Regions from separate parts of the Allobosea sp. NPDC003192 genome, predicted to be linked through region 1. Evidence: predicted binding sites of a transcription regulator. Region 1 holds the regulator's gene; each other region holds the start of a gene.
The links. The regulator PhoB, encoded in region 1, activates phosphate uptake and scavenging genes when phosphate is short. The targets are predictions, from matches to a motif close to TGTCATNNANCTGTCAT.

Region 1 (3,271 bases):
CTGGAACTGAGCCCGCAGTCGCTGGACGCCGAGGCTCCCGTCCGCATCGCCGTCAAGAACCTCGATTTCTACTACGGCGAGCACAAGGCGCTGAAGAACATCAATCTCGATTTCCGCGACCGCCACGTCACGGCGCTGATCGGCCCGTCCGGCTGCGGTAAGTCGACCCTGCTGCGCATCTTCAACCGCATCTATTCGCTCTATCCCGAGCAGCGCGCCACCGGCGAGATCCTGCTCGACGGCCGCAACATCATCTCCAACAATGTCGACGTGAACGAACTGCGCTCGCGCATCGGCATGGTCTTCCAGAAGCCGACGCCGTTCCCGATGTCGATCTACGACAACGTCGCCTTCGGCATCCGCCTCTATGAGAAGCCGCCGAAGTCGGAGCTCGACGATCGCGTCGAGGGCGCACTGCGCCGCGCCGCCCTCTGGGACGAGGTCAAGGACAAGCTGAGGAGCTCCGGCATGGGCCTGTCCGGCGGCCAGCAGCAGCGCCTGTGCATCGCCCGCACCATCGCCCAGAAGCCCGAGGTCATCCTGTTCGACGAGCCGACCTCGGCGCTCGACCCGATCTCGACCGGCAAGATCGAGGACCTGCTCGAGCAGCTGAAGAGCGACTTCACCATCGTCATCGTCACCCACAACATGCAGCAGGCGGCGCGCATCTCGCAGTACACCGCCTTCATGTATCTCGGTGAGGTGATCGAATTCGACGCCACCAACACCATCTTCATGAACCCGCACAAGAAGCAGACGCAGGACTACGTCACCGGCCGTTTCGGCTGACATCCTGAAATCGTCGGCAGCCCCGAAGGATACGCCCCGATGTCCGACCATATCGTCCGCTCCTATGATGCCGATCTCGAGGGCCTGCGCCGCAGCCTCGCCGAGATGGGCGGCATGTCCGAGCGCATGCTCGGCGACTCGACGGTCGCGCTGGTGCGCCGCGACACCGCGCTCGCCCAGAAGATCATCAGCGCCGACCAGCGCCTCGACAATCTCCAGCGCGATGTCGAGGAGAAGGCGGTGCTGACCATTGCCCGGCGCCAGCCGCTCGCCAACGACCTACGCGAGCTGATCTCGGCGATCCGCATCGCGGCCGATATCGAGCGCGTCGGCGATCTCGCCAAGAACATCGCCAAGCGCGCCGTCGCGATCTCTGGCCAGTTCTCGCCGCCACATCGCGCCGTGGTCGGGCTCGAGCATATGAGCCGCCTGGTCCAGGCCCAGCTCAAGGACGTGCTCGACGCCTACGCTGCGAGCAACGAGCAGAAGGCGATGGAGGTCTGGCGCCGCGACGATGAGATCGACGCGCTCTATACCTCGCTGTTCCGCGAGCTCCTCACCTACATGATGGAGGACCCGCGCAACATCACCTTCTGCACGCATCTCCTGTTCTGCGCCAAGAACGTCGAGCGCATCGGCGACCACACCACCAACATCGCCGAGACCATCCACTATCTCGTTACCGGCCAGTCGATCGACGAGAGCCGGCCGAAGCTCGACACCACCAACATCCTCGTCGACCTGCCGGCGGCCAATGGCTGAACCGGCGGGGCTTGAACGGACCCTGACATGCCCGCACGCATCCTGATCGTCGAGGACGAGGAGCCGCTCACCCTGCTCCTGCGCTACAATCTCGAGGCCGAGGGCTTCGAGGTCGACAGCGTGGCGCGCGGCGACGACGCCGAACTGCATCTGCGCGACCATACGCCGGACCTCGTCCTGCTCGACTGGATGCTGCCCGGCCTCTCCGGCATCGAGCTCTGCCGGCGCCTGCGCACCCGCCGCGACACCGAGCGCGTGCCGATCATCATGCTGACTGCCCGCGGCGAGGAGACCGAGCGCGTGCGCGGCCTCGCTACCGGCGCTGATGATTATGTCGTCAAGCCGTTCTCGCTGCCCGAGCTGATCGCCCGCATCCAGGCGCTGCTGCGCCGCGCCAAGCCCGGCCATGTCGCCGGCCTGCTCGCGGCCGGCGATCTCGAGCTCGACCGCACGACGCGGCGCGTCCGCCGGGCTGGTGCCGAACTGCATCTCGGCCCGACCGAGTTCCGCCTGCTCGAATTCCTGATGCAGGCGCCGGGCCGGGTCTATTCGCGGGCGCAGCTGCTCGACGCCGTCTGGGGCCGCGACGTCTATATCGACGAGCGCACCGTCGACGTCCATGTCGGGCGCCTGCGCAAGGCGATCACCCCGGCCAACGCCAAGGATCCGCTGCGTACGGTGCGCGGCGCCGGCTACGCCTTCGACGAGACGTTTGCGCGGGGTTGATCGCGTTCGTCAGCGCGGTGCGGCGATGACGACAGCCGCGCCGGCAAGGCAGAGCGCCGCGCCGGCCAGGTCGTAACGGTCGGGCGCGACCTTCTCGACCAGCGCCATCCAGGCCAGAGACGCCACGATGTAGACGCCGCCATAGGCGGCGAAGGCGCGCCCGGCGGCGGGGCTGTCGACCAGCGTCAGCAGCCAGGCGAAGGTTGCGAGAAAGACGAGGCCTGGCAGCAGCCACCAGACCGGCTTGTCGAGCTTCAGCCAGGCCCAGAAGGCAAAGCAGCCGGCGATCTCGGCCAAGGCCGCGCCGAGATAGATCGCGATCGTAGCCATCACGTCCTCCTGCCAGCCCTGGTCATGAAAAAGCCGGCCCACAGGCCGGCTTCCGTAAACGTTTCGCGAGTGCCTGTCGTCAGGCGCGGGCGACCTTGCTGCGGTCGCGGCGGCGATCCGCTGCCGGCTGGTAGGCGATGCGGGCGTGATAGGCGCAATAGGGCAGGCCGGTCGCGCTGCGGCCGCCGCAAAAGCGGAATTCCGGCGAAGTCGGATCGCCCATCGGCCAGCGGCACATGTATTCGCGCAGGTCCATGATCGTGACCCGCTCGGAAAACGGCACCACCACGTCTTCGGACGGCGCCGGCGCGCGCTCGACCTGCGCCTCCGCTTCGATCTCGGGCGAGAACTGTGGGGCGAGGGCGGTATTGCCGCGGGTCAGCCCGGCGCCGCCGCTCTGATGGCCAGCCGGATGGCTCGGCGGACGGGCGGCAGGCTTGCGCGGACGCGGCGTCGCCGAGCCCGGGCTCTTGGCCCGGCCGGACAGGCCGAGCCGATGAACCTTCCCGATGACGGCGTTGCGCGTGACATTGCCGAGTTCCGCCGCGATCTGGCTCGCGCTCAGGCCGTCATTCCAGAGCTTCTTGAGCAGTTCGACGCGTTCGTCGGTCCAGGCTCCGGCTTCGGTCATGGAGTTGCACCTGTCTTCGTCATGCCCCGCCAG
Region 2 (3,271 bases), on a different contig from region 1:
GATCGAGGCGCAGGGTGACCTGATCGTGCGCCGCAGCGAGGGTCGGATCATCTACGCCAATACCGCCTATGCGGCACTCATCGGCAAGAGCGAGGCCGAGGCTGTCGGCAGCGTCGAGCAGCCGCGTGTTCGCATCGCCCGGCCGGTGCAGGCGCTGCCGGGTGGTGCCCGCGTCGTCGACGAGTGCATCGAGACGCAGGAGGGCGAGCGCTGGCTGTCCTGGGTCGAGACCATCGTCCCGGTCGCCGCCGGCCAGACGGTGCTGCAGCGTGTCGGCCGCGAGATCAGCGGGCGCATCGCCGCCGAAACCGCGCTGGAGGAGGCGCGCAGCCGGGCCGAGGAGGCCAGCGCCGCCAAGTCGCGCTTCCTCGCGACCGTCAGCCATGAGTTCCGTACCCCGCTCAACGGCATCCTGGGGATGGCCGACCTGCTCGGCGACACCAGGCTCGATCCGGAGCAGAACACCTACGTCAAGGCGCTGCGGAGCTCGGGTGAGGCTCTGCTCGGCCTGGTCGACGACATCCTCGACTTCGCCAAGGTCGAGGCCGGCAAGCTCGAACTCACGCAGGCGCCGTTCGATCCGGTCGGCCTGATCGAGGACGTCACCGAGCTGATGGCGCCGCGCGCCCAGGCGAAGGGCATCGAGATCTCCGCGCTGCTTGGCCCGGACCTGCCGGGGAAGCTCGTCGGTGATGCCGAGCGCCTGCGTCAGATCCTGCTCAATCTCGTCGGCAATGCCGTGAAGTTCACGCAAGAGGGCGGCGTCGGCATCGAGGCGGACAGCACCGCCGGCGAATTCGTCGTCGCCATCGCCGACACCGGCCCGGGCATCCCGGCGGAGCGCCTGGCGACGATCTTCGAGGAGTTCGAGCAGGGTGGGATGAGCGGTCATCGCGACCAGGCCGGTACCGGCCTCGGCCTTGCCATCGCCCGCCGGCTCGCTCGGGCCATGGGCGGAAAGATCGAAGCGAGTAATCGCGACGGGGGCGGCGCACTGTTCCGGCTGAGCCTGCCCCTGCGGGCCGATGCAGGCGCAAGCGCGTCTCCCGCTGCACCTGGCTGGCAGGGGCGGCGCATCCTGGTGGCATCTTCGGCGCCGTTCAGCGCCACTCATATTGTCGCCTGTCTCGAACGCAGGGGTGCCAAGGTTCTGCGGGTGGGCGATCATGCACAGGCTCTCGCCGAGCTTGCTGGCGAGCCGCGCCTGTCCGCGGTGCTGGTCGATCGCAACCTGCCGGGCGGTGCGGTCGAGGCGCTGGCCTCTGCAGCACGGCGGGCCGGTGTCGCCGATATCGTGATCATGCTGGCGCCGGCCGAGCGCCGCAACTTCGGCTCGCCCTATGCCGCCGGCTTCTCCGGCTTCCTCGTCAAGCCGGTTCGGGCCCGCTCGCTGCAGGTACGGCTCGATCCGGTCGAGCGTTCGCAGGAGGTGGTCATGGCGCCGCCGGCGGCCGATGCGTCGGCGCAACCGCCGGCCGCCGGCCTGCGGGTCCTTGTTGCAGAGGACAACGAGATCAATGCGCTGTTGCTGACCCGCACCCTGGAGCGATTCGGTTGCAGTGCGATCTGGGCGCGCGACGGCGGTGAGGCCGTCCGCCTGATCGAGGAGGCGCGCTCAGGCAAGGCGAAAGGCTTCGATCTCGCCTTGCTCGATGTCCGCATGCCGGTGCTGGACGGGTTGGCCGTCGCCCGCCGAATCCGCACGGCCGAGAAAGCATCCGGCTCGAGCCGGCTGCCCATCGTCGCCGTCACGGCCAATACGGCGGAGGAGGACCGGCGCGAGGCGCTCGCCGCCGGCATGGACGATTGCCTGGCTAAGCCGCTCTCGCGCGAACAGTTGCGTGGCTGGATCGATCGCGTTTCGCAGGTGCGAACGGTCGAAATCCTGTCAGCCTGAGCCATCCTAGACCAACAGGCGGTTGGCTTCGTCATCGCAGTGACGTAGTTTTGTCGCGATCCCGTAAGACGGTCGGCGCAGAGCTGTCATGCGCCGATCCGGGATCGCAGGGGCCAGACCGTCTATGACGCACGACGTTTTTCAGGGTTCTCGTCAGCCGGCAAAGCAGAAGCTGGCCGGCCAGGCCCTGTTGCAGCGTTTCTCCCCCTCGAACCTGCTGGCTGCCGGCAAGCAGCTCGGCGGCTTCGCCTTTCCCGGCGCCGACGCTCTCTCCGGCACGCTCGGTCGCTCCGGCACGCTCGAAGTCAGGCTGGCGCGCGGGCCGCGCGAGATCTGGCGGGCGCAGCGCCTGCGCTATCGCGTCTTCTACCAGGAGATGTCGGCCAAGCCCGATGTGATCTCGCGCATGTTCCGCCGCGACGCTGATCGCTTCGACGCTGTCTGCGACCATCTTCTCGTCATCGACCATGCCGCACGTGGCCGTTTCGGCGGGATCAAGCCCAAGGTCGTCGGCACCTACCGGCTGATGCGCGAGCAGGCCGTGGCCAAGCTCGGCGGTTTCTACACCCAGTCCGAATTCGACATCGCACCGCTGCTGGCGCGTCATCCCGAGATGCGCTTCCTGGAGCTCGGCCGCTCCTGCGTGCTGAAACCCTATCGCACCAAGAAGACGGTCGAGCTGCTCTGGCACGGCATCTGGGCCTATTGCCGGCATCACCGTATCGACGCGATGTTCGGTTGTGCCAGCTTCGACGGCATCGACCCCGACATGCTGGCGCTGCCGCTCAGCTTCATCCACCATCATGCCACCGCCCAGGGCGACTGGCGCGTCGTGGCGCAACCCGACCGGCATGTCGCGATGGACCGCCTGCCAGCCGGCATGGTCGATGCCAAGCTGGCGTTGAAGTGCCTGCCGCCGCTGGTGAAGGGCTATCTGCGCCTCGGTGCCCGTTTCGGCTCCGGCGCCGTGATCGACAAACAGTTCGGCACGACCGACATCCTGGTCATCCTGCCGGTTTCCGCCATCGACCGGCGCTATCTCGACTATCTCGACGGCGAGGCCGGGCGCTACGCCGCCTGAGTCGGGCTCATTCGCCCGCGGCAGCGAGGTCGCGCAGCGCTTGCCGGTACTCCGGATAACGGAAGGCATAGCCGAGCTCGCGCTTCACCAGCGCATTCGAGACCCGCTTGTTCTCGCCGTAGAAGCTCGCAGCCATCGGTGAGAGCTTGGCGGGGTCGAACGGGGTTTCCGGCGGCGGTGTGAGCCCGGTGACTTCTGCTGCGAAGCTGACGACATCCTGCGGCGGCGCCGGCTCGTCATCGGTGACGTTGTAGATTGCTCCCGCGCGCGGCCTTTCGATCGAGGCCATCAGG
Region 3 (3,271 bases), on a different contig from region 1:
TGAAGAGCCGGCCCGGCAGTTCGGGATGGGCAGCGAGGCCCGAGAGCGCGCCCCAGCCGAGCGGAGCGCCGTCGACATCGGCCGAGACGAGGGTCGGGTAGGTGGCCGGACCCTCGCTGCGCTCATAGATCGTCACGGCCGAGCGCGCGCCACCCTTTTCCCCGAGATCGGCCTCGGAGGCAGAGACGAAGAGATTGCGCCGCGGGATGGCGAGCAGGCCTTCAGGCGCAATGCCGCCGGGCAGCGCCTGCAGGAAGCGCGGGGCCTTGCCCGGCCCCTCATCCTTGAAGACGAGCACGAGCGAGGCGCGCTCCAGCCCGACGAAGAACAGGCGCTCGCCATTGTAGGTGCCGACCTCGATGCCCTCCGGCTCGCTACCCTTGGCAGCCGAGCGGCGCTCGGGATAGTGGCCGAGGCGGATGGCGATATGGTCGACCATGTTGCCGGAATCGAATTCGACCGTGCCGTCCTTGCGGAAGATGGTGAAGCCGCGCGAGCCGCCCTTCCAGTCGCCCTCATTGGCGGTGACGAAGCGGTCATTGTCGAGCCAGCGCACGGCATCGGGCTCGCGGCGGACGCCCTTCAGCTCCTCGACCGGCTTGATCTGGCCGTCGCGGGTCTTGTCGATGTTCTTGAGGTCGACGGCACCCGCGGGGAAATGCGCGACGAGCTTGCCGGTCTTCGTATCGACCACGGCGATGTGGTTGTTCTCCTGCAGCGTCACCACGGCGAGGCCATCCTGGTTGACGTCGACGAATTCCGGCTCCGGATCGGTCGGCTCGACCGCGGCAATGCCGGTGAGCTCGACGATCTGCTTCGAGCCGCAATCGGCCTCACCGTCCTTGATGCCGATCAGCGTGAGATTGCCGCCGGGAAGCTGCGGCAAGTCGCCCTTGTTCAGTTTCTCGTCGCGTTCGTTCTCGATGACGATGGCGAGCTTGCCCTTGTCCTTGGTCAGGGTGATCGAATCCGGCTGCCCGCCGAGTTCGCATTTCGCCACGACCTGCCTGGTCTTGAGGTCGATGGTGGCGAGGTGGCCGGCCGGCTCCTTGAAGTTGTCGCCCGAGGTGACGACGACGGCGAAGGCGCGCTCGCCGAGAATGACGACCGAGGTCGGCTCGCCGCCGACCGGAATGAAGCCACCGGGCTTGGGCGCGTTGGCCGTGGTGATGTCGACGAGCCCGACCGCCTTCTGCTCGGCGTCGGTATAGGCGAGCAGGGTTCCGGCTTCGTTGGCCGTGATGATCTCGGACACCGTCTTCTTTTTCGTGTCGCGATCGGCCGGCAGATTCAGGGGCACCTGGAAGGTGGCGATGCGGTTGAAGTTCGGCTCGGCCAGGGCGGTGCCGGCGAGCAGGAAGGTCGCGAGGGCGGCGAGGGCGAAGGGCTTGCGCATGAGAGGATCCTGTCCCGCATCTGGCATCGAGCGGCAGGTCCTCCGGCTAGTCAGGACATACGACAGTTGCGTGACAAGCCGTCGCAAACGAAGGCCGCCGCGGAGCCATCCGCAGCGGCCTTGCAAGATATTCGAGCAGGTCAGCGCAGCGCAGCCTCGGCACCGGCTGCTTCCGCGACCGACTTCTTCAGGCCGATCACTTCGAGCTCGGTGACAACCGCGACCGCCGCGGCCTGGGTCAGCACGAAGGCAATGCCGAGCGTGGTCGGCGCGAACCAGCCGGCGACCAGGATCAGGACGCTGTCGACGACCCAGAGGATGTTGATGCCGATCACCGCGTAGACGGCGAGCCGCGGCAAGCGCACCCGGCTGGCGAAGAAGGCGAGCGCAGCGGCACAGGGCAACAGCAAAAGGCCGGCGCCGCGCAGGAATTCCTGGGGGAAGCCGAGCAGGCCGGAGAGCGCGCCGGCTCCAGTGCTGAGCAGCAGGCCGGTGGCGGCACAGGCGGCGGCGTCGAGAGCGAGGGCGTTGCGCAGGAAACGCGAGGACTGGATAAAGGCCATGGTCGTTCTCCGGTTCGGGCCCGCTTGACCGGCGGGCCGTTGCTGATGGAGCTCATGCTGACGAAGCCAAGGCGGCCGGTCGATTAAGCCAGAGGTAATTGGATGGCGGCTCGGCTGCGGCTAGCTTGCCTGCCATGAACAAGCATTCGCAGCCCGCGATCGGGCATCTCATCCGCGACTGGCGCCAGCTGCGCCGTCTCAGCCAGCTCGACCTCGCGCTCGAAGCCGAGATCTCGCAGAAGCATCTCAGCTTCGTCGAGAGCGGTCGCTCGGTCCCGAGCCGCGACATGGTCCTGCTGCTCTCCGAGCATCTCGGCGTGCCATTGCGCGAGCGCAACGCGCTCCTGCTCGCCGCAGGCTACGCGCCGGTCTATCTCGAACGCTCGCTGGAAGATCCCGGCCTGCAGGCGGCCCGCAGCGCGATCGACCTGCTGCTCAAGGGGCACGAGCCCTACCCGGCCGTCGCCGTCGACCGGCACTGGACCCTGCTCGCCGCGAACGCGATGATCGCGCCGATGCTCGCGGTCGTCGAGGACGCCGACCTGCTGCGTCCTCCTGTCAACGTGCTCCGGCTCAGCCTGCACCCGCGCGGGCTCGCTCCGGCGATCCTCAACCTCGTGGAGTGGCGCGGCCATCTGATCGCAAGGCTGCGCCAACAGATCCGCGCCACCGCCGATCCGCTGCTCGCCGAACTCCTGACCGAGTTGCTGAGCTATCCGGTCCCGGCTGCGCCGACCGTAGAAGGCAAACCGCAGGAGGAAACGGAGCCGCCGATCGTGCTGCCCTTGCACTTGCGGCTGGGCGAGACCCTGCTCTCGCTGATCTCGACCACGACGGTGTTCGGCACGCCTGTCGACGTCACCTTGTCTGAACTGGCGCTGGAGACCTTCTTCCCGGCCGACGAGGCGACGGGACAGACACTGCGGGCGATCGCAGCCGATGTGTCGAAAGGTGCGGGAACCTGACTTGCCCGGCGACGTTGTCCTCCCGACCGGGCGCTGCGGCGCCCTCCCCGATCCAAGAGGAATACGTCCATGGGCAGCACGACCGACAAGATCAAGGGCCTGGCCAACGAAGCCGCCGGTAACGTCAAGCAGGCCGCCGGCAAGGCGCTGAACAAGCCCGGGCTGCAGGCCGAAGGCATCGCGCAGGAGCGCAAGGGCGAAGCCCAGCAGGCGGTCGGCAAGGCCAAGGACGCCGTCAAGAAAGTGATCGACAAGGCCTGACCCGCAAGGTCGGTCCCGATCAAAAAACGGGCGCCGCGAGGCGCCCGTTTCTCGTTTCAGGCGGAACCCCCGAGCCCGCCGAGGAA

Region 2: a site for PhoB is predicted at 1,927-1,943, ahead of olsB (l-ornithine N(alpha)-acyltransferase). Genes of this name have one in related genera too.
Region 3: a site for PhoB is predicted at 1,456-1,472, ahead of ACQKLX_RS16685 (esterase-like activity of phytase family protein). Genes of this name have one in related genera too.

Annotation. Positions count from the first base shown of each region.
Region 1 is NZ_JBNNPK010000015.1:148,222-151,492, forward strand. It holds gene pstB (phosphate ABC transporter ATP-binding protein PstB) at 1-789, shown strand, start outside; gene phoU (phosphate signaling complex protein PhoU) at 829-1,551, shown strand; gene phoB (phosphate regulon transcriptional regulator PhoB) at 1,579-2,277, shown strand; gene ACQKLX_RS20155 (YnfA family protein) at 2,287-2,607, opposite strand; gene ACQKLX_RS20160 (GcrA family cell cycle regulator) at 2,687-3,238, opposite strand.
Region 2 is NZ_JBNNPK010000011.1:157,247-160,517, forward strand. It holds gene ACQKLX_RS16580 (response regulator) at 1-1,897, shown strand, start outside; gene olsB (l-ornithine N(alpha)-acyltransferase) at 2,022-2,978, shown strand; gene ACQKLX_RS16590 (SDR family oxidoreductase) at 2,986-3,271, opposite strand, start outside.
Region 3 is NZ_JBNNPK010000011.1:176,324-179,594, reverse strand. It holds gene ACQKLX_RS16685 (esterase-like activity of phytase family protein) at 1-1,396, opposite strand, end outside; gene ACQKLX_RS16680 (hypothetical protein) at 1,537-1,959, opposite strand; gene ACQKLX_RS16675 (helix-turn-helix domain-containing protein) at 2,094-2,924, shown strand; gene ACQKLX_RS16670 (CsbD family protein) at 2,994-3,185, shown strand; gene dnaJ (molecular chaperone DnaJ) at 3,242-3,271, opposite strand, start outside.